4 regions of the Pseudomonas sp. VD-NE ins genome follow, and region 1 is predicted to be linked to each of the others. Evidence: riboswitches for the same ligand, from Rfam matches in the RefSeq annotation. Region 1 holds a riboswitch; each other region holds the start of a gene.
What was found. Region 1 has a riboswitch for cobalamin ahead of cobW (cobalamin biosynthesis protein CobW). Riboswitches for the same ligand answer to the same signal wherever they lie in the genome.
Positions count from the first base shown of each region.

Region 2: it holds a riboswitch for cobalamin, as region 1 does, so the genes downstream of both, cobO (cob(I)yrinic acid a,c-diamide adenosyltransferase) here and cobW (cobalamin biosynthesis protein CobW) in region 1, are expected to answer to the same signal.
Region 3: it holds a riboswitch for cobalamin, as region 1 does, so the genes downstream of both, RMV17_RS16280 (TonB-dependent receptor) here and cobW (cobalamin biosynthesis protein CobW) in region 1, are expected to answer to the same signal.
Region 4: it holds a riboswitch for cobalamin, as region 1 does, so the genes downstream of both, RMV17_RS11955 (ABC transporter substrate-binding protein) here and cobW (cobalamin biosynthesis protein CobW) in region 1, are expected to answer to the same signal.

Region 1 covers NZ_CP134772.1:2,805,721-2,810,135, reverse strand. The annotation lists gene cobN (cobaltochelatase subunit CobN) at 1-358, opposite strand, end outside; gene cobW (cobalamin biosynthesis protein CobW) at 362-1,435, opposite strand; cobalamin riboswitch at 1,533-1,745, opposite strand; cobalamin riboswitch at 2,795-3,017, shown strand; gene RMV17_RS12360 (CbtB domain-containing protein) at 3,141-3,338, shown strand; gene RMV17_RS12355 (CbtA family protein) at 3,350-4,048, shown strand; gene RMV17_RS12350 (cobalamin biosynthesis protein) at 4,045-4,415, shown strand, end outside.
Region 2 covers NZ_CP134772.1:1,910,518-1,914,932, forward strand. The annotation lists gene RMV17_RS08435 (sorbosone dehydrogenase family protein) at 1-1,052, opposite strand, end outside; gene RMV17_RS08440 (hypothetical protein) at 1,119-1,703, opposite strand; cobalamin riboswitch at 1,867-2,098, shown strand; gene cobO (cob(I)yrinic acid a,c-diamide adenosyltransferase) at 2,179-2,790, shown strand; gene RMV17_RS08450 (cobyrinate a,c-diamide synthase) at 2,787-4,187, shown strand; gene bluB (5,6-dimethylbenzimidazole synthase) at 4,184-4,415, shown strand, end outside.
Region 3 covers NZ_CP134772.1:3,636,975-3,641,389, forward strand. The annotation lists gene RMV17_RS16270 (autotransporter outer membrane beta-barrel domain-containing protein) at 1-1,413, opposite strand, end outside; gene RMV17_RS16275 (hypothetical protein) at 1,364-1,870, opposite strand; cobalamin riboswitch at 2,037-2,243, shown strand; gene RMV17_RS16280 (TonB-dependent receptor) at 2,335-4,272, shown strand; gene RMV17_RS16285 ((2Fe-2S) ferredoxin domain-containing protein) at 4,272-4,415, shown strand, end outside.
Region 4 covers NZ_CP134772.1:2,697,609-2,702,023, reverse strand. The annotation lists gene phnX (phosphonoacetaldehyde hydrolase) at 1-418, shown strand, start outside; gene RMV17_RS11960 (Ppx/GppA family phosphatase) at 762-1,697, shown strand; cobalamin riboswitch at 1,740-1,934, shown strand; gene RMV17_RS11955 (ABC transporter substrate-binding protein) at 2,078-3,091, shown strand; gene RMV17_RS11950 (iron ABC transporter permease) at 3,100-4,104, shown strand; partial or broken gene RMV17_RS11945 (ABC transporter ATP-binding protein) at 4,197-4,415, shown strand, end outside.

The sequences.
Region 1 (4,415 bases):
CGGGCCGGTCATCGCCCGGCACCAGAATCACCTGCACACCGCGCTCGGACAACTCGATCAGACGCTCGACGCCGTAACGCCAATAGGCGATGCCGCCGTGCAGCGAGATCAGGATCACCTTGGCGTGACGCAACACTTCATCGACGTACAGATCGACCGAAGCGTGATTCTGCACCTGCATCGGATTGGCCAGACGCAGGCTCGGGTAATCCTCGGGCAACTGCTGCGCGGCTTCGGCGAGCAGCGCGAGGCTAGAGTCGCCGCTGCACAGGATCACCAGCTCGGCGGGGGTTTGGCCAAGGTCGGCAATGTTGTCATCCGAGACGAAACCGCCGGGCTGAGTCCTGAGCAGGTGCATGGCTTAAACGCTGAGCGCGGCGCGCAGTTGCGCTTCGAGTTGGGCGGCGTCGAGTTCCTGGCCGATCAGCACCAGACGCGTGACGCGCGCTTCATCGGCGCCCCACTGACGGTCGAAATGCTTGTCGAAACGCGTGCCCACGCCCTGGATCAGCAGGCGCATCGGCTTGTTCGGAATGGCAGCGAAACCTTTGACACGGAGGATGCCGTGCTTGACCACCAGTTGCGTCAGGGCATCGAGCAGCAGGCTTTCGTCGGCCTGCGGCAGTTCGATGGAGATCGAATCGAAGGCGTCGTGATCGTGGTCATCGTGATCATCATCGCCTTCACCGTGGTGATGGTCGTGGTGACTGTGACGGCTGTCGATGTGTTCTTCGGAACCGGCGCCGAGGCCGATCAGCACGTCCAGCGGCAGACGGCCGTTGCTGGCTTCGATGATTTTCACCGCCGGTGGCAGCTCTTCGGCGACTTCAGCGCGGACGCGAGCGAGATCTTCCGGGCTGGTCTGGTCGGCCTTGTTGAGGATGACGAGGTCGGCGCTGGCCAGTTGGTCGGCGAACAGTTCGTGCAGCGGCGATTCGTGATCGAGGTTCGGGTCGAGTTTGCGCTGAGCATCGACCTGATCCGGGAACGCAGCGAAAGTGCCAGCGGCCACGGCCGGGCTGTCGACCACGGTGATCACCGCGTCAACGGTGCAGGCACTGCGGATTTCCGGCCACTGGAAGGCTTGCACCAAAGGTTTTGGCAGGGCCAGACCGGAAGTTTCGATGAGGATGTGGTCGAGATCGCCGCGACGCGCGACCAGTTCGCGCATCACCGGGAAGAATTCTTCCTGAACGGTGCAGCACAGGCAGCCGTTGGCCAGTTCGTAAACGCGGCCGGTGGCTTCTTCTTCGGTGCAACCGATGGTGCATTGCTTGAGAATTTCACCGTCGATGCCCAACTCGCCGAACTCGTTGACGATCACCGCGATGCGGCGGCCCTGAGCGTTGTCGAGCATGTGCCGCAGCAGTGTGGTTTTGCCCGAGCCGAGGAAGCCGGTGACGATGGTGACGGGGAGTTTGGCCAGTGTTTTCATCGGTATGCCCTTTGGCAAGCGGCGGGCATACGGGACGAGAACCGGCAACGCGCGTGCGCGCCGGAAGCGTTCGCCACCGGATCACCCCGCCCGGTTGTAGTGAGAATCTGTGCGAGGCAGGTCTCCTGGCTGACGGTGTTCAGGCGTTGGGCCTGGCGTTTGCTGCGCCTTCCCGCTGGCTCATAAGTTGAGCTGGCAGTGGCGTGGCAGCGAACAGCACCGTTCACAGTTGCGGGGGCAGCCGCGGCATTGACCGCGTTCCCTTCTTAGCTTCGGCGTGGGCCGAAGAACCTCGAAGGCGCAAGGCTACGCATGGCTTGCTTATGGGTCAATGGGGTTGGGGTTTGGTTATGTGAGCATATCCTTTGCTGCGGGTGCCGCCGCTGGCGGTTTCGCTCTTACAGCGACTCACTTTTCCAGACGCCGAAAAGTAAGCAAAAGGCTTTGCCCCGGCGTACGGCACTTCGCTGAGGCTCAGTGTTCCCTCACTACGGTGTCCATCCGGGGGCATCGCCTACGGTTTGCTTCGCTGCACCTCCTCTCGATGTGTTCGACTTCGTCGAACGGCGCTGCGCGCCTACCCCCCGGATGAACACCTTCGCTCGGCCTGCCGAAGGGGCAAAAAAGCCAGATCAAAAGCCAGATCAAGAACCAAAGCCAGATCAAGAGCCCCTCACCCTAGCCCTCTCCCAGAGGGAGAGGGGACTGATCTCGGTGTTTGGGGGAGGTACGCCGACGTGCGATACCGAGTCGAACTCAGGCTTTGAAAAGCAAAAATCACAAGCCAGATCAAAAGCCCCTCACCCTAGCCCTCTCCCGGAGGGAGAGGGAACTGATTGAGGTGTTTGGAGGAGGTACGCCGACGTGCGATATCGAGTTGAACTCAGATTCTGAAAAGCCCACAAATCGGCTCCCTCTCCCTCCGGGAGAGGGCTGGGCGGGCGGCGTTCCGATGAGGGGAGAATTCACCACAAAACCAAAGCCGAACACGCTGTGCTCCTCACCACTCAATAGGCCGAGTGTCAGCTCGCCTGCTCTTGATCTTGATCTCGGAGCCCGTCGGCAGGCTGAGTGGAGGGATTGATCCGGGGGGGGGAGCGTAGCGACCGTTTGGCGCAGCCAAACACATCGAGAGGAGGTGCAGCGAAGCAAACCGTAGACGATGCCCCCCGGATCAATCCCGGAGCGAAGGAACCCCGAGCTTTAGCGAGCGGGCCGAACGTCAGGGCAAAGCGTTTTTGGTTACTTTTTAGGCGTTTGTAAAAAGTGACCCGCCGTAAGGGCGGAACCCTAAGCAGCCGTTACCGCAGCAACGGATATGCCCCCCATTCATTGACTCAAATCCCCGCCTCATGCTCTCCTACACAACTTGTTACGGGTGCCCTTCACAGGGTGAAACGGGAAACCGGTGAATCATGTGCTTTACTCAAGCCCATGTCAGTCCAGTGCTGCCCCCGCAACGGTAAGCGAGCGAAGCGTCAAAACCACTGTGCCAGTGCGGCATGGGAAGGTGACGCTTGCAGGTCGGCCTGACGCCAACCCCTCGTGAGCCCGGAGACCGGCCCGCAACACACAGCCCGCACCTTGTGCGTCGCTGAACATAACAAACCCGCGGTGGGCGGGCGCTGTTCGAACCTCTGCGAGCCCGACCCGCAGGGGTTTTCATGCGCTCAAATCACCCGCTGACACTCCAGAGGGAAGCGCCATGTCGATCATCAGCAGCACCGGCAGCAACACGGACAAAATCACCAGCACCGCCACCCTGAGCCAACGCCTGAGCGCCGCGATCTTTGCGTCGATCCTCGGCGCCAGCCTGGTCTACTTCGCCGGTTTCTCGCACATCGAAGCGGTGCACAACGCCGCCCACGATACCCGCCACAGCGCCGCGTTCCCGTGCCACTGAGACCTGCCGACATGATCAAGCGTATTGCGCAAACCGCAGGTTTCACCGGTCTGCTGGCCGCCCTGCTCCTCACCCTGCTGCAAAGCTTTTGGGTCTCGCCGCTGATTCTGCAGGCGGAAACCTTCGAGAAGTCCGAGCCGGTGGCGGTTCACGAACACGCCGCTGGCGTGGCTGCGCACACCCACGATGCCGACGCCTGGGAGCCGGAAGACGGCTGGCAGCGCGTGGTTTCGACCACGGGCGGCAATCTGGTGGTGGCCGTCGGTTTCGCCCTGATGCTCGCCGGCCTCTACACCCTGCGTGCACCGACAAAAACCTCGCAAGGTCTGCTCTGGGGTCTGGCCGGTTATGCGACGTTCGTGCTTGCGCCGACCTTGGGCCTGCCGCCTGAACTGCCCGGCACCGCTGCAGCCGATCTGGCTTCGCGGCAGACGTGGTGGATCGGCACGGCCGCTTCGACCGCTGCCGGCCTGGCTCTCATCGTGTTCAGCCGCCACTGGCTGATGAAGATCCTCGGCGTGGCCATCCTCGCCGTGCCGCACGTGATCGGCGCGCCGCAACCGGAAGTGCATTCGATGCTCGCCCCCGAGGCATTGGAAGCTCAGTTCAAAATCGCTTCGCAGTTGACCAACGTGGCGTTCTGGCTCGCCTTGGGCCTGATCAGCGCCTGGTTGTTCCGCCGCAAAAGCGCTGGCCAATACCACGCATGACCGATGACAGCGCAGCGCCGACCTTCGTGGTCGGTCTGGGCTGCCAGCGCGGCTGCCCGGCCAGCACGCTGCGCGCGTTACTCGACCAAGCCTTACAGGCGCATCGCATAGAGCTTGAAGCGGTCAAGGCATTGGCCAGCATCGACCTGAAGCGCGACGAGCCGGGCCTGCAAGAACTTGCCACGCAACTGGCCCTGCCCTTGCTGTACTTCAGCAGCGAAGAACTGGCCAGTTATCAGCAACGACTCAGCCACCATTCGCAAATTGCCTACGAGCGCACCGGTTGCTACGGCGTGGCGGAAAGTGCAGCGTTGGCACTCGCCGAACAGCTGATTCAGGCTCCGGCAAAATTGCTGATTTCCCGGCA
Region 2 (4,415 bases), 900 kb from region 1:
AAGGCGTTGCCCTCGGCAAAACTCAGGCCCAGCGAGGCGGTGTGCGGCCCGACCGCGTAATCCGGGGCGATGGCTTTGGCCACCAGGTCCGGGTTCTGCGGCGTAACACGCACATCGACATGCTGACCGTAGTAACTGAACGGCCAGCCATAGAAACCACCGTCCTTCACAGAGGTGATGTAGTCCGGCACCAGATCACTGCCGATCTCGTCGCGTTCGTTGACCGCTGTCCACAGCGCGCCACTTTTCGGCTCCCAGGCCAGGCCATTGGGGTTGCGGATGCCTGAGGCGAAGATGCGGTGATTGCCGGTCGCCCGATCGACTTCCCAGATTGCCGCGCGGCCTTCCTCCTTATCCAGACCATTTTCGCCGACGTTGCTGTTCGAGCCGACCGTGACGTACAGCTTGCTGCCGTCCTTGCTGGCAATAACGTTTTTCGTCCAGTGGTGATTCAGCGTGCCGCCGGGCAGATCGACAACCTTGATTGGTTGCGACTTGATCTCGGTCGCGCCGGGTTCGTAGTTAAAGCGCAGCAAGCGATCGGTATCTGCGACGTACAGGTCATTGCCGACCAGCGTCATGCCGAACGGCGAGTTGAGGTTCTGCAGAAACACCGTGCGCGTCTCAGCCACGCCATCGTGATCGGCGTCACGCAGCAAGGTGATGCGGTTTGGGCTCGGTACGCCAGCGCCAGCCTTGCCCATGACCTTCTTCATCACCCAGCCACGAATGCCGCTGCTGTCATCCGGTTTTGGCGGGGCATTGGTTTCCGCCACTAGCACATCGCCATTGGGCAAGACATAGAGCCAGCGTGGATGATCGAGGCCTTCGGCGAACGCTGCCACCTGAGTGCCCGCCGCCGCGGTCGGTTTACCGCCCGCGGGCCAGCCGATCGCCGGGGCGATGTTCACCGTCGGGATCAGGGTCTTGTTCGGTTCGGGCAGTTTTGGTGACGGGCCGGTGCCGTCGGAGACTTGCAGGCTGGAGGTTTCACCGCAGGCGGCGAGTCCTCCGGCGAAGGCGATGACAAAAACGAACTGGGGCTTGCGCATTGCTGATCTTCCCTATGAATGCATTCCTAATCATAGAGGAGGGCGCAAGCCCGATGGTTCAACTGCTCAGCCGCGGGCTTCCTTGAACAGCACGGCGATGCCCGGGTGATAGTTGCCGGCTTCGCTGCGCAATTTGCGATAGGCATAGGGGAAATACCAGGCGACGGCGCAGGTGTGTTCCTTTTGCAGGTCGTCGACCATGTCCTGCAACTCTTCGGGGCTGGCGCTGTGCTGGGCTTTTTGCGGCGCGACAAACAGGCAGCCGAGCTTGAGGTCGCTGGCATAGCTGATGCGTTTGGCGTCGTTGGTGATGTCCAGCAGGGCTTGAGTCAGATTCAGGTTGGTAACCTTTGGCCAGCGCTGGGTGGCCTGGATAAAGGCGCGGTCTTCGGCGCCGGCCAGAAACAGATCGGCGCGAGCGTTGCGCTCGCCTTCTTCGTTCTGTTTGCGCGTGGCAGTGTCGTTCAAAGTAACCAGCTCGGCCATCCACGCCGCTGCCGAGAGCAATCCGAGATTGGCCTTCTCGTCATGCCAGTAAGGCGTGTCGCTGTCGCCGCGAACGGCGTTGTAGCGGTCGATACAGTCAAACCAGCGTTCAAGCACCGGGCGCAGAAATTCCAGGCGCGGGTTGCTGATGATCATGCCTTGCATCGTCATCATCCTTTATTGTTGTGGTGGGCTTTTCGGGAAAAGCATGGCTCTTTGATATCATTTGTATCAGTGTGGCACAAGATTGGCGGCAGATAATTGATCGGCGGCAGTTATTCGCCCGATGGCCGCCTCTTTAATTGACGCTCCACCCCCAACCCTCTAACCTTCGCGGCTTGTTTCAGGTGCTCTGTGACCGCTGTCGACAGAGTGAAACAGGGAAGCCGGTGAGGGTTGTCTTCAAGCGAAGAACTACCACGATCCCGGCGCTGCCCCCGCAACGGTAAATGAGTGAAAACTGCGCCTTGAGCCACTGCCTCGAAAGAAGCGGGAAGGCGCGCAGTCAGGCGAAACGCCGCTCATGAGCCCGGAGACCGGCCTGATCCATCCAGCGGCATCACGGTGGGCGATGCCAGGCTTTTTGCCGTCTATTCTTGTGCCTGCCCGCCGTTATCCAGCCTCAACGGAGAGCTCCCCCATGACTGATTCCCCCGAGCGCGACGAACGCCATCTGGCGCGTATGCAGCGCAAAAAAGCCGTGATCGATGAACGCATCGCCAACTCGCCCGACGAGTGCGGTCTGGTGTTGGTGCTGACTGGCAATGGCAAAGGTAAAAGCAGCTCGGCCTTCGGCATGCTCGCCCGCGCCATGGGCCACGGCATGCAGTGCGGTGTGGTGCAGTTCATCAAGGGCCGCAACAGCACCGGCGAAGAGCTGTTTTTCCGCCGCTTTCCCGAGCAAGTCCGCTTCCACGTGATGGGCGAAGGCTTCACCTGGGAAACCCAGGATCGTCAGCGCGACATCGCCGCTGCCGAAGCCGCGTGGGCGGTTTCCCGTGAGCTGCTGCGCGATCCGTCGATCGGTCTGGTGGTGCTCGACGAACTCAACATCGCCCTCAAGCACGGCTACCTCGATCTCGATCAGGTGCTCAGCGATCTGCAGGCGCGTCCGCCGATGCAGCACGTGATCGTCACCGGTCGCGCGGCCAAGCCGGAAATGATCGAGATGGGCGACACGGTCACCGAAATGGGCATGCTCAAACACGCCTTCCAGGCCGGCATCAAAGCGCAGAAAGGCGTCGAACTTTGAATCAACCACGTCACTGCCCGGCGGTCCTGATCGCCGCGCCGGCCTCCGGTCAGGGCAAGACCACCGTCACCGCCGCGCTCGCCCGTTTGCATCGCAATCAGGGGCGCAAGGTACGCGTGTTCAAATGCGGCCCGGACTTCCTTGATCCGATGATTCTCGAGCGCGCCAGCGGTGCGCCGGTGTATCAATTGGACATGTGGATGGTCGGCGAGCAGGAAAGTCGTCGTCTGTTATGGGAAGCCGCCGCCGAGGCGGATCTGATTCTGATCGAAGGCGTGATGGGCCTGTTCGACGGCACGCCGTCCAGTGCCGATCTGGCGCGACACTTCGGTGTACCGGTGCTTGGCGTGATTGATGGGACGGCGATGGCGCAGACCTTTGGTGCGTTGGCGCTAGGTTTGGCGAAGTATCAGCCGGATCTGCCGTTTGCCGGTGTATTGGCCAATCGAGTCGGCACCTTGCGCCATGCGCAATTGCTCGAAGGCAGCCTCACTGAGGGGCTGCGCTGGTACGGCGCGTTGTCCAGAGAAACCGGCATCGAATTGCCGAGCCGCCATCTCGGTCTGGTCCAGGCCAGTGAATTGAATGACCTCGATGTACGCCTCGACGCTGCCGCCGATGCATTGGCCAGCAGTTGCGAGGTAGCGCTGCCACCGGCCGTGGAGTTCGCCGCGCCGGACGTCATCGCTGTCGAGCCGCTGCTGAAGAATGTACGAATCGCCGTCGCCCGAGATGAAGCGTTTGCCTTCACCTACGGCGCGAGTCTGGATCTGCTGCGCGCGATGGGCGCCGAGTTGAGTTTCTTCTCGCCGATCCGCGACACGCAATTGCCTGAGGCGGACAGCCTGTATTTGCCCGGTGGGTATCCGGAACTGCACCACGTTGCGTTGTCGCAGAACACCGCGATGCTGGAGGCGATTCGTGCGCATCATGCGGCGGGGAAACCGTTGCTCGCTGAGTGTGGCGGGATGCTGTATCTGCTCGACTCGCTGACCGATGTTGAAGGTACGCGTGCTGAACTGGTCGGGTTGCTCAAGGGCGACGCGGTGATGCAAAAGCGTCTGGCGGCGCTGGCGCTGCAGGCGGTGGATCTGCCGGAAGGGTCGTTGCGCGGGCACACTTATCACCACTCCTTGACGACGACTGAGTTGCCGCCGATTGCGCGTGGCTTGAGCCCGAATGGCGGGCGTGGGGCCGAGGCGGTTTATCGGGAAGGGCGGATGACGGCTTCTTATGTGCACTTCTATTTTCCGTCGAATCCTGTGGCTGTCGCTGCACTGTTTGTGACTGACCTTGAGGCCGCCATCGCTGGCAAGCCAGCTCCCACAGGGGATTGCGTTTCGTCAGGTATTGCACCACCCACTGTGGGAGCTGGCTTGCCAGCGATGGGGCCATGACCGACAACACATTCTCCGAAGCCGAACGCGAAGCGGTTTATCGAGCCATCGCCGAACGCCGCGACATGCGCCACTTCACTGGCGGCACGGTCGAGCCGGATCTGCTGCGCCGACTCTTGGAAGCCGCCCACCAGGCCCCAAGCGTCGGCCTGATGCAGCCCTGGCGCTTCATTCGCATCAGCGACCGAACTTTACGTGGCCAGATCCAGAAGCTCGTGGAAGAAGAAC
Region 3 (4,415 bases), 830 kb from region 1:
GGTTGCCGTGTTGGTCACGGTGGCGCTGCCGCCCTCGGTCAACGCGTCGATCGCCGACGAGCCAATGCCTCGAGTGGTGATCGCGCCGCTGTTGCTGACTGTCAGATCCGCTGCACCCGAGGCCGCGGCGAGAATGCCCTGACTGTTGCTCGCGCCGAGTGTCTGGATCGCGCCGCTGTTGACCACGCTCTGCGCGCCAGTCACCGACAGCGTGCGGATGCCGCGCTGTTCATTGCCCCGCGCAATCAATTCCCCGCTGTTGCTGACATTCAAGGTGCCCAGCCCGCTGCCCGAGTTGAAGGCATTGCCGGCGAGAATTGCCGCGCCCTGGCCGTTGACGTCGATCAGCGGACCATTGAAAACGACACCCACATCGCCGCCCAGCGTCAGCGCCTGGATACCAAAGGCGCCAATGCCCGTGCCGTCGCCCGAACCGGCGTTCGAATGGGTGATGATGGTGCCGCCCGCGTTGACGTTGACCGTGCCCGTCGGCGACTGCGTCGAGACATAGATGCCGTTGGCGTTGCTGTGCAGGGTTTCGATGCGATTGCCGCGATAGTTGACCTGGACGCTGCCCCCGGTCGAGTCGACCCGAATACCGCCCGCGCCAAAGCCACTGGCAAACAGATCACCCGAGTAATCGATCAGCACATTGTTGTTTTCCGCGCTGACAATGATCGCGTAGGCCCGGGTGGTGTTGATGTCGCCGAGGACATTGATGTTGCCGCTACCGGTGATCGAGACATCACCGGTGCCGCGCTTGATCACGTAGATCGCCCGCGAACCGGCGGTGTTTGCCGTGCTGCCGACGTTGATGGCGGCATTGTTCTCGATGCTGATCGAACCGCTGCCGCCGACGTTGTCATTGGCATAGATACCGTGCGCGGCACCGCCCGTCGTCGTGATAGCGCCACTGTTGACGATGGCGATGCTGCCGACCGTGGCAAACGAACGAATGCCAAAACCGTTGAGGCCGCTGGTGGTCAGCGTTCCGCTGTTGGTGAGACGGGTAATGCCATTGCCACCTTCAGTAAACAGACCGAAAGCGTTCATGCCGATGCTCTGCACGTTCGCCGCGTTGATCAGTGTGGTGTTGCCATTGACTGCGCGGGTATGCACGCCGGCATGGTTACCAATGCCCGCCGTGGGCAACGTTTCGTCGCCGATCGGAGATCCGGCCGACAGAGCATCATCATTGTTGACCAGAATGCTCACGCCACTGCCGACGTTGACGTTGATCTCGCCACTGCCCGTGGCTTTGGTCCAGATGCCGTTGCCGCCGAGCAAGGTGATCTGGCCATTGCCCTGATGATTCAGGTTGATCGCCCCGCCGCCGCTGGCATTGATGTCAATGCCGTCGTGTTCATTGCCGACCACGGTGTTGAGGATGTTCAGCGTGGTACCGGAACTCACTGAAAAACGTCGACGCCCCGGCGCCGGCATTGGTTATCGCCAGCGCATCGAGGCCACTGCCACCGACATTGACCGTGTTGGTGGCGCCATTGACACTCAGGCTGGCGTTGCCGGTGGTGCCGATGACATTGGCAAACACTGCGTTGGCGGCCGTGGGTGGCGTGCTGTTCACCGTGGTGCCGCTGAGTGTCAGCGTGGTGTTGGCATTGTTGCCACGACTGTTCAACGAGGAGCCGGCGGTGGTGGTGATGGTGGTGCCCGTCTGAGTGCTGATCGACGCATCGACACCGGAGGCAGGCAAGCAGGTTTGCGAGACGTTGTAGGCACCCGCCGCCAAAGGCCCGCACGCGGCCTGCGCATCGGCGAACATCAGGGTGTTGGCCATGGCGACCAGTAATGCGTTGCGAATGAAATGCGGGGCGTGCCCACCGTGATAATGGCTACTGGCACCGTGCATGAGAACCTCCCTGTTCAGCGTGCCTGGCGTATCCCTCACGCCTGTCGACGCCGCGCGATATTGCGTTGTGATGACCGCTATTGACCTTAGTAGTTATTTCCAAAGTTGGTAATTCGCGGTTCGAGAGTCGGTACCGGCAAGTTGACGAACGGTCTGTCGAATGTTCAGATGCCGCCCAGTTTCAGGTGTCCCATGCCGCCGTGCATGGGGTGAAACGGGAAACCGGTACGTTCTTTTCGAACAAGTCCGGTGCTGCCCCCGCAACGGTATGCGCGTGATGCTTTCGATACACCACTGTGGCCGAACGGCCATGGGAAGGTGAAAGCCTCGATACGCGCGAGCCCGGAGACCGGCCTGGAATTTCGTTTGGCAAAATCCTGCGGTGGGCGGGCATGGGCCGGTATTGGCTGTGCGCGATGCCTTCTCCTGCATGCTCTTCTGCGAAGATCCTTTTCGAGAAGACAATGATTCGACCTTTCAACACTTCTGCTCCAACCCTGTTCCTTGGCTGCCTGTTCAGCCCGCTGCTGCTGGCCGATGACGCGCCACTGGAACTCAACCAGCAAATCGTTTCTGCACCGTCGGTGGAATCCACCACCGTCGCCGACATGGCGAAGTTCGGCAGCAAGGTCGAGATCGTTACCCGTGAGCAGATCGAACGCGCAGGCCCCAGCGCCGATGTCAGCCGCGTCATGCAGATGTTCATTCCCGGCTTGTATGTGGCGCCGAAAAACGGTCCTTTCGACTACGGCACTTATTCGTTGCTCGGTGGGCGCAATGACGACACGCTGATCCTGCTCGACGGCGTGCGCCTGAACAATCGCCTGTACGGCGGCCTCTATCTGGACACCCTGCCGGCCAATGCCATCGAGCGCATCGAAGTGCTCAAGGGCGGCCAGAGCCTGTTGTTCGGCACCCAAGCCGTGTCCGGTGTGATCAACATCGTCACCCGCAGCCCGCAATCGCGCAAAGCCTCCGGCGAAGTGAACCTCGGTGTGGACACTTTCGGCGGCACCACCGAAGACGCTCGGGTCGAGAACATCTTCACGAACGGTTTTGGCGATCTCGGTCTGCTGGCGTACGTCAGCCACAACGTCTCCGACGGTTACCAGCCGTATCGCAACCGCGACATGAAAAACGTCAGCGAGAAGAACCGCGCCTACGAAGTCACCACGTTCGGCGGCAAGGCCATTCAGTCGTTCGGCGATGATTCGCGACTGGAACTGTTCTACCAGTACGCCGACGCCAACCTCGACTTCGCCCGTCCGATCGACAATCACAAGACTACCAACGACCGCGTGCAGCAGATCGCCACGGCGACCTTCGAGCAGAACATCAACGAGCGCCTGAGCTATTTCGTAAAAGGGCATATCAACGACTGGGACACCCGCTACACGCGCGTCAACAACGTCGCCGGTGGCGACACCAACGTCATCAACCACAACGACTATTGGGGCTTCACCGACTGGGGTGTGCAAGCCGAAGGCAAGGCTGAACTGCCCGGCGGCCATGTGCTGGTGTTCGGCACCGACAACCAATGGTTCAAGGGACAGGACGATGTGCTGATCATCGACAACGACAAGGCCGAAGCCCATGCGTTTTACACGCAACTGCGTCCGCAGATCGACGCCCTGCCCGACTGGCACCCGAGCATCGGCGTGCGTCACGAAGGCATGAGCGGCGGCGACAGTGCCACGGTCGGCATGCTCACTTCGCTGTATGACCTCAACGACAACTGGTCGGTGCGCGGTCAGTACGGCAGCGCCTACAAACTGCCGAACGCCGAGCAACTGTTCGTCAACGAGCCGGGCGACGAGATCGGCAACCGCAACCTGAGACCGGAAAAAAGCCGCAACGCGGAGCTGGGTGTCGACTACAAAGGCTTTTTGCTGGATCGCGAATTCAGCGCCAGCGTGACCCTGTTCAAACGCAAGATCGACGACTTGATCACCCTCGACGGCATTCAGTGGGTCAACGGTGAAGGCACGATCCAGATGCGCGGTTTCGAGGCCGACGCGAAACTGGCGTTCAACGATCAATGGAGTCTGCAAGCGGACATGACCCGCAACCTCACCGAATCGCGCACGGGTGTGACGATCAATGACATCCCGAGCTTCTTCGCCCGTTCGCGCGTGGGTTATGAAGCGGAAAATCGCCTATGGGGCGTTGGCGGTGCGATCCGCTATATCCGCGACATCAAAAGCTCGAAGCAAGTTGAATACGGCCATTATTCAGTGGTCGACGCCGACACTTATCGCTACCTCGACAATGCTCACCAACACCGCGTCAGCCTGCTGGTGGAAAACCTCTTCGATCGCGATTACGTCACCAGTCGCTCGAGTAACGTCGACAACCTCGGCCGGCCGTTCACCTCCGAAGTGCGCTACACGTACCGCTTCTGATGAGTGAGATCACCACCATCGACGGCGTCGACAGCCACCCGGACTGGTCGCATGTGCCCGAGCATGCGCGCCATGTATTCCTCTGCACCGGCCCGCGCTGCACCCAGCGCGGCGCCTTGCAGTTATGGAAAACCTTGCGCCGG
Region 4 (4,415 bases), 110 kb from region 1:
CAAGGTCGTCGAACTGGCGCGAGAAAATGGCTACGTCGCTGACCATGTCGTCGCCACCGATGAAGTGCCCAACGGCCGGCCATATCCGGCGCAGGCGCTGGCCAACGTGATTGCTCTGGGCATTGATGACGTGGCGGCGTGCGTAAAGGTCGATGACACCTGGCCGGGGATTCTCGAAGGGCGCGCCGCCGGTATGTGGACGGTGGCGTTGACTTGCTCCGGCAATGCGCTGGGCCTGACCTACGAGCAATACAAGGCGCTGCCGTTGGATCGACTGGCGGAAGAACGTGCGCGGATCGGCAAGATGTTCGCGCCTTCGCGCCCGCATTATCTAATTGACACCATCGCCGAGCTGCCGGAAGTGATTGACGACATCAATGCGCGTCTGGCCCGGGGCGAAACCCCGCAAGTTTGCTGACGCATCCCCCTTACCCCTGATCGTTCCCACGCTCTGCGTGGGAATGCAGCCCGTGACGCTCCGCGTCACTGGACGCAGAGCGTCCCTAGAGGCATTCCCACGCGGAGCGTGGGAACGATCAACAGCTAAATCGCAGGCAAAAAAAAGCTGCCAAAAATGGCAGCAAAAACTTTAAGAACACGCGATGTATTGGCCCCAGCATAGACGCCGGATAATGACAGTGTCATGACAGCACCAAATTCATTAGATCGCCCCCGCCCCGTCATCAGGATGTCATCAAGATCACGGCAGAATCCTCGCAAACCGTCTTGAGCCTCGCGACGGATGCTCTGCAAGGATTCCCATGAAAGAAGACGCCTCGCTGTTTGCCGCCATCGACCTGGGTTCGAATGCCTTTCGCCTGATGATCGGCCAGTCAGTGCGCAGTCGAAAAGGCCTGCAGATTCAGGAAGTGAAAACCCTGCGCGAACCGGTACGCCTCGCCGAGGGCTTTGACGGTGGCGCGCTGGATGCCTTGGCACTGGATCGCGGCTGGCAAGCATTGGCGCGGTTCGGCAAGAAGCTGCGCGGTTTCGAGGCCGGCCGAGTCCGTGCGGTGGCCACCAGCGCGGTGCGCGAGGCTGACAATGCGCAGCTGTTTCTGGCCAGTGCCGAGCGGCATCTGGGCTTTCCCATCGACGTCATTTGCGGCCATGAAGAAGCGCGTCTGGTCTATGCCGGCGTGACCCACGCCTTGCCAAGCGCTGAAGACCTGCGCCTGGTGGTCGACATCGGCGGCGGCTCAACCGAGCTGATCCTCGGCCAAGGCTCGCAACCGTTGCTCACCGAAAGCATCGCCATCGGCAGCGGCACCTTGAGCACGCGCTTCTTTCGCGGCGGTGACGTGTCTGCCGGCGCGCTACAGGAGGCCGAACGCTTCGCCATCCTGCAGTTTGAAAAGGTTGCCCGGCGCTATCGTGCGCAGGGCTGGCAGCAAACCATCGGTTCGTCCGGCACTGCGCGCATGCTGGCTAAAGTGCTCAAGGCCAATCGCCTCAACGACTACGGTCAGGACGGCATCACCTACGGCGGACTGCTGCGCCTGTCGCTGCTTCTGCTGAAGGTGAACAACGTCCAGCAACTGAAACTGGCCGGGCTGCAACCTCATCGTCAGAGCATTTTGCCCGGCGGTCTGGTGTTGATGCTGGCCGCCTTCAAAGTGTTCGGCATCGCACAAATGTTGCCGTCAGAACCGGGTCTGCGTTTGGGCGTATTGCACGGTTTGATGAGCCAGCACTAATCCTCGCCACGGCAGATTCGTCTCCCCTTCAGCGGCTCGATCGACTACCATGCCGCCGTCGGTTCCCGAAGGGGACTAATAGGGAATCCGAGATGCTTGCACAGCATTGACCGGAACTGCCCCCGCAACTGTAGGTGCCGAGCCTGCTCCACGACTGCCACTGGGTGAACCCCGGGAAGGCCGGAGCCAGGCGATGACGCATCAGTCAGGAGACCTGCCGGCACAGTGACTACTAACCGGCGGGGTGTCCGGGAAGGACATCGTGCCGTGCGCGTCTTTGTTTACTGCCCGGCCTTGCGCTGTTGCCCTGACTGCGTTCGAAGATGTGTTTCCGATCCGTACTCTCCCGCTCCCCGTACGGTTCCCTCGGAGACTGCCCCATGCTGCTGCCCCGCATTGCCACCCTCATCACCGGCCTGAGCCTTGGCGCCCTGGCGCAGGCGGCACCGACTGTCTATCCACTGACGATAGAAAACTGCGGCAGCACCCTGACCTTCCAGCACGCACCGACGCGCACCGTGACCATCGGCCAGGCCGGCACGGAAATGCTCTACGCCATGGGCCTGAGCGACAAAGTCGTCGGCACGTCACTGTGGTTCAACAATGTATTGGCCAGATACAAGGCGCAGAACGACCAGATCGAGCGCCTGGCCGACAACGAACCGAGTTTCGAATCGGTGATCGGCAAGCGCCCGGAACTGGTGGCTGTCGAGCTGGAATGGATGGTCGGCCCGCAAGGTGCGGTCGGCACCCGCGAGCAGTTTCATGAACTGAAGATTCCGACTTACCTGCTACCTTCCGATTGCGAAGCCAAGGACAACCTCGTCGGCGCCGACGGTACGCGGCTGGCGCCGTTCCGCATCGACACGATTTACAAGAGCGTGAGCCAACTGGCGCAGATCTTCGATGTGCAGGAGCGTGGCCAGCAGCTCAATGATGAACTCAAGGCCAGCCTCGCCAAATCGATCGCCACCGCCCAAGGCAAACAGCTCAAGGATGCCAGCGCACTGGTGTGGTTCTCCAGCGCACAAATGGACATCGAGCCATTCGTGGCCGGGCACAAAGGCATTCCCGATTTCATGCTCAGCACCCTCGGCGTGCGCAACGTGGTGGAGTCCGATGAAGAGTGGCCAACGGTCGGCTGGGAAACCATCGCCAAGGCTAATCCGACCTTCCTGGTCATCGCGCGCATGGATCGCCGACGCTTCCCCGCTGACGACTATGAAAAGAAACTCGCCTTCCTGCGCAGCGACCCGGTGACGCGCAATATGGACGCGGTGAAGCACAACCGCATCATCATTCTCGACGCCATGGCCATGCAGGCGAGCCTGCGCATGTTCGACGGCATTGAGCAACTGGCCACGGCCATCAACGGCTATGACCTGTCGCAATGAGTGCCAGTCTGATCCGTACGTTGCTGGCCCTGGCGACGCTGTTGATTGCCGTAGTTGCTGGCGTGGCCATCGGTGAAACCTCGATTGAACCGGGCGTGGTCGTGCAAGTGCTGGCGAACAAATTGTGGGGCGCCGGGCATGTGCTCGACCCTATCGACGAAGGCATCGTCTGGAACTACCGCTTGACCCGCGCACTGGTCGCGGCCGCGTGCGGTGCCGGTCTGGCGACGTGCGGGGTGATCTTGCAGTCGCTTCTGCGCAACCCGTTGGCGGATCCCTATCTGCTGGGGATTTCTGCCGGCGCCTCGACCGGGGCGGTGATGGTGGCGTTGCTCGGGGTTGGCGCCGGAATGATCTCGTTATCCGTCGGTGCATTTGCCGGCGCAGTGACAGCGTTTGTGCTGGTGATTCTGCTGGCGCGGGTCAGCGGTTCGGCGAGCGGCACCGGGCAAATCATTCTTGCGGGGATTGCCGGCTCGCAGCTGTTCAATGCGCTGACGGCGTTTCTGATTACCCGCTCGGCCAGCTCCGAGCAGGCACGCGGGATCATGTTCTGGCTGCTGGGCAATCTCGGTGGCGTGCGTTGGCCGTCGGTGTGGTTGGCGGTGCCGGTGGCCGTGTTCGGGTTGGTCGTGTGTCTGTGGCATCGGCGGGCGCTGGATGCGTTTACCTTTGGCGCGGATTCGGCGGCGTCTCTCGGCATTCCGGTGCGACGTGTGCAGATTTTGTTGATTGGCTGCGCGGCGCTGGTGACGGCAGTGATGGTGTCGATTGTCGGCTCGATCGGTTTTGTCGGGTTGGTGATCCCCCACGCCGCGCGGCTGTTGCTTGGCACCGGGCATGCACGCCTGCTGCCGGCCAGTGCGTTGGGCGGCGCGGTGTTTCTGATTGCTGCTGATGTGCTGTCGCGCACGCTGATCAAGGGGCAGGTGATTCCGGTCGGGGTGATAACCGCACTGGTCGGTGCCCCGGTGTTTGCCCTGATTCTGGTGGGTCGGAGATCAGCGCGATGAGCAGTGTTCTGAGTTGCTCCGGGTTGACGTTCAAAGTGCGCGGCGCCGAGTTGCTCAACGGTGTCAGCCTTGAGGTGCAGCGCGGCGAAACACTGGGCATCGTCGGGCCGAATGGCTCGGGTAAATCCACCCTGTTGAAATTGCTGGCCGGATTGCGCGAACCGAGCGCTGGCGAGGTGCTGCTTGAAGGTCAGCGCCTCGGCAAAATGGCCCGGCGCAGCATTGCGCAAAAGCTTGCGGTGGTCGAACAACAGGCCGACACCGACGACGGCATTCGCGTGTTCGACGCCGTGGCACTCGGGCGCACGCCC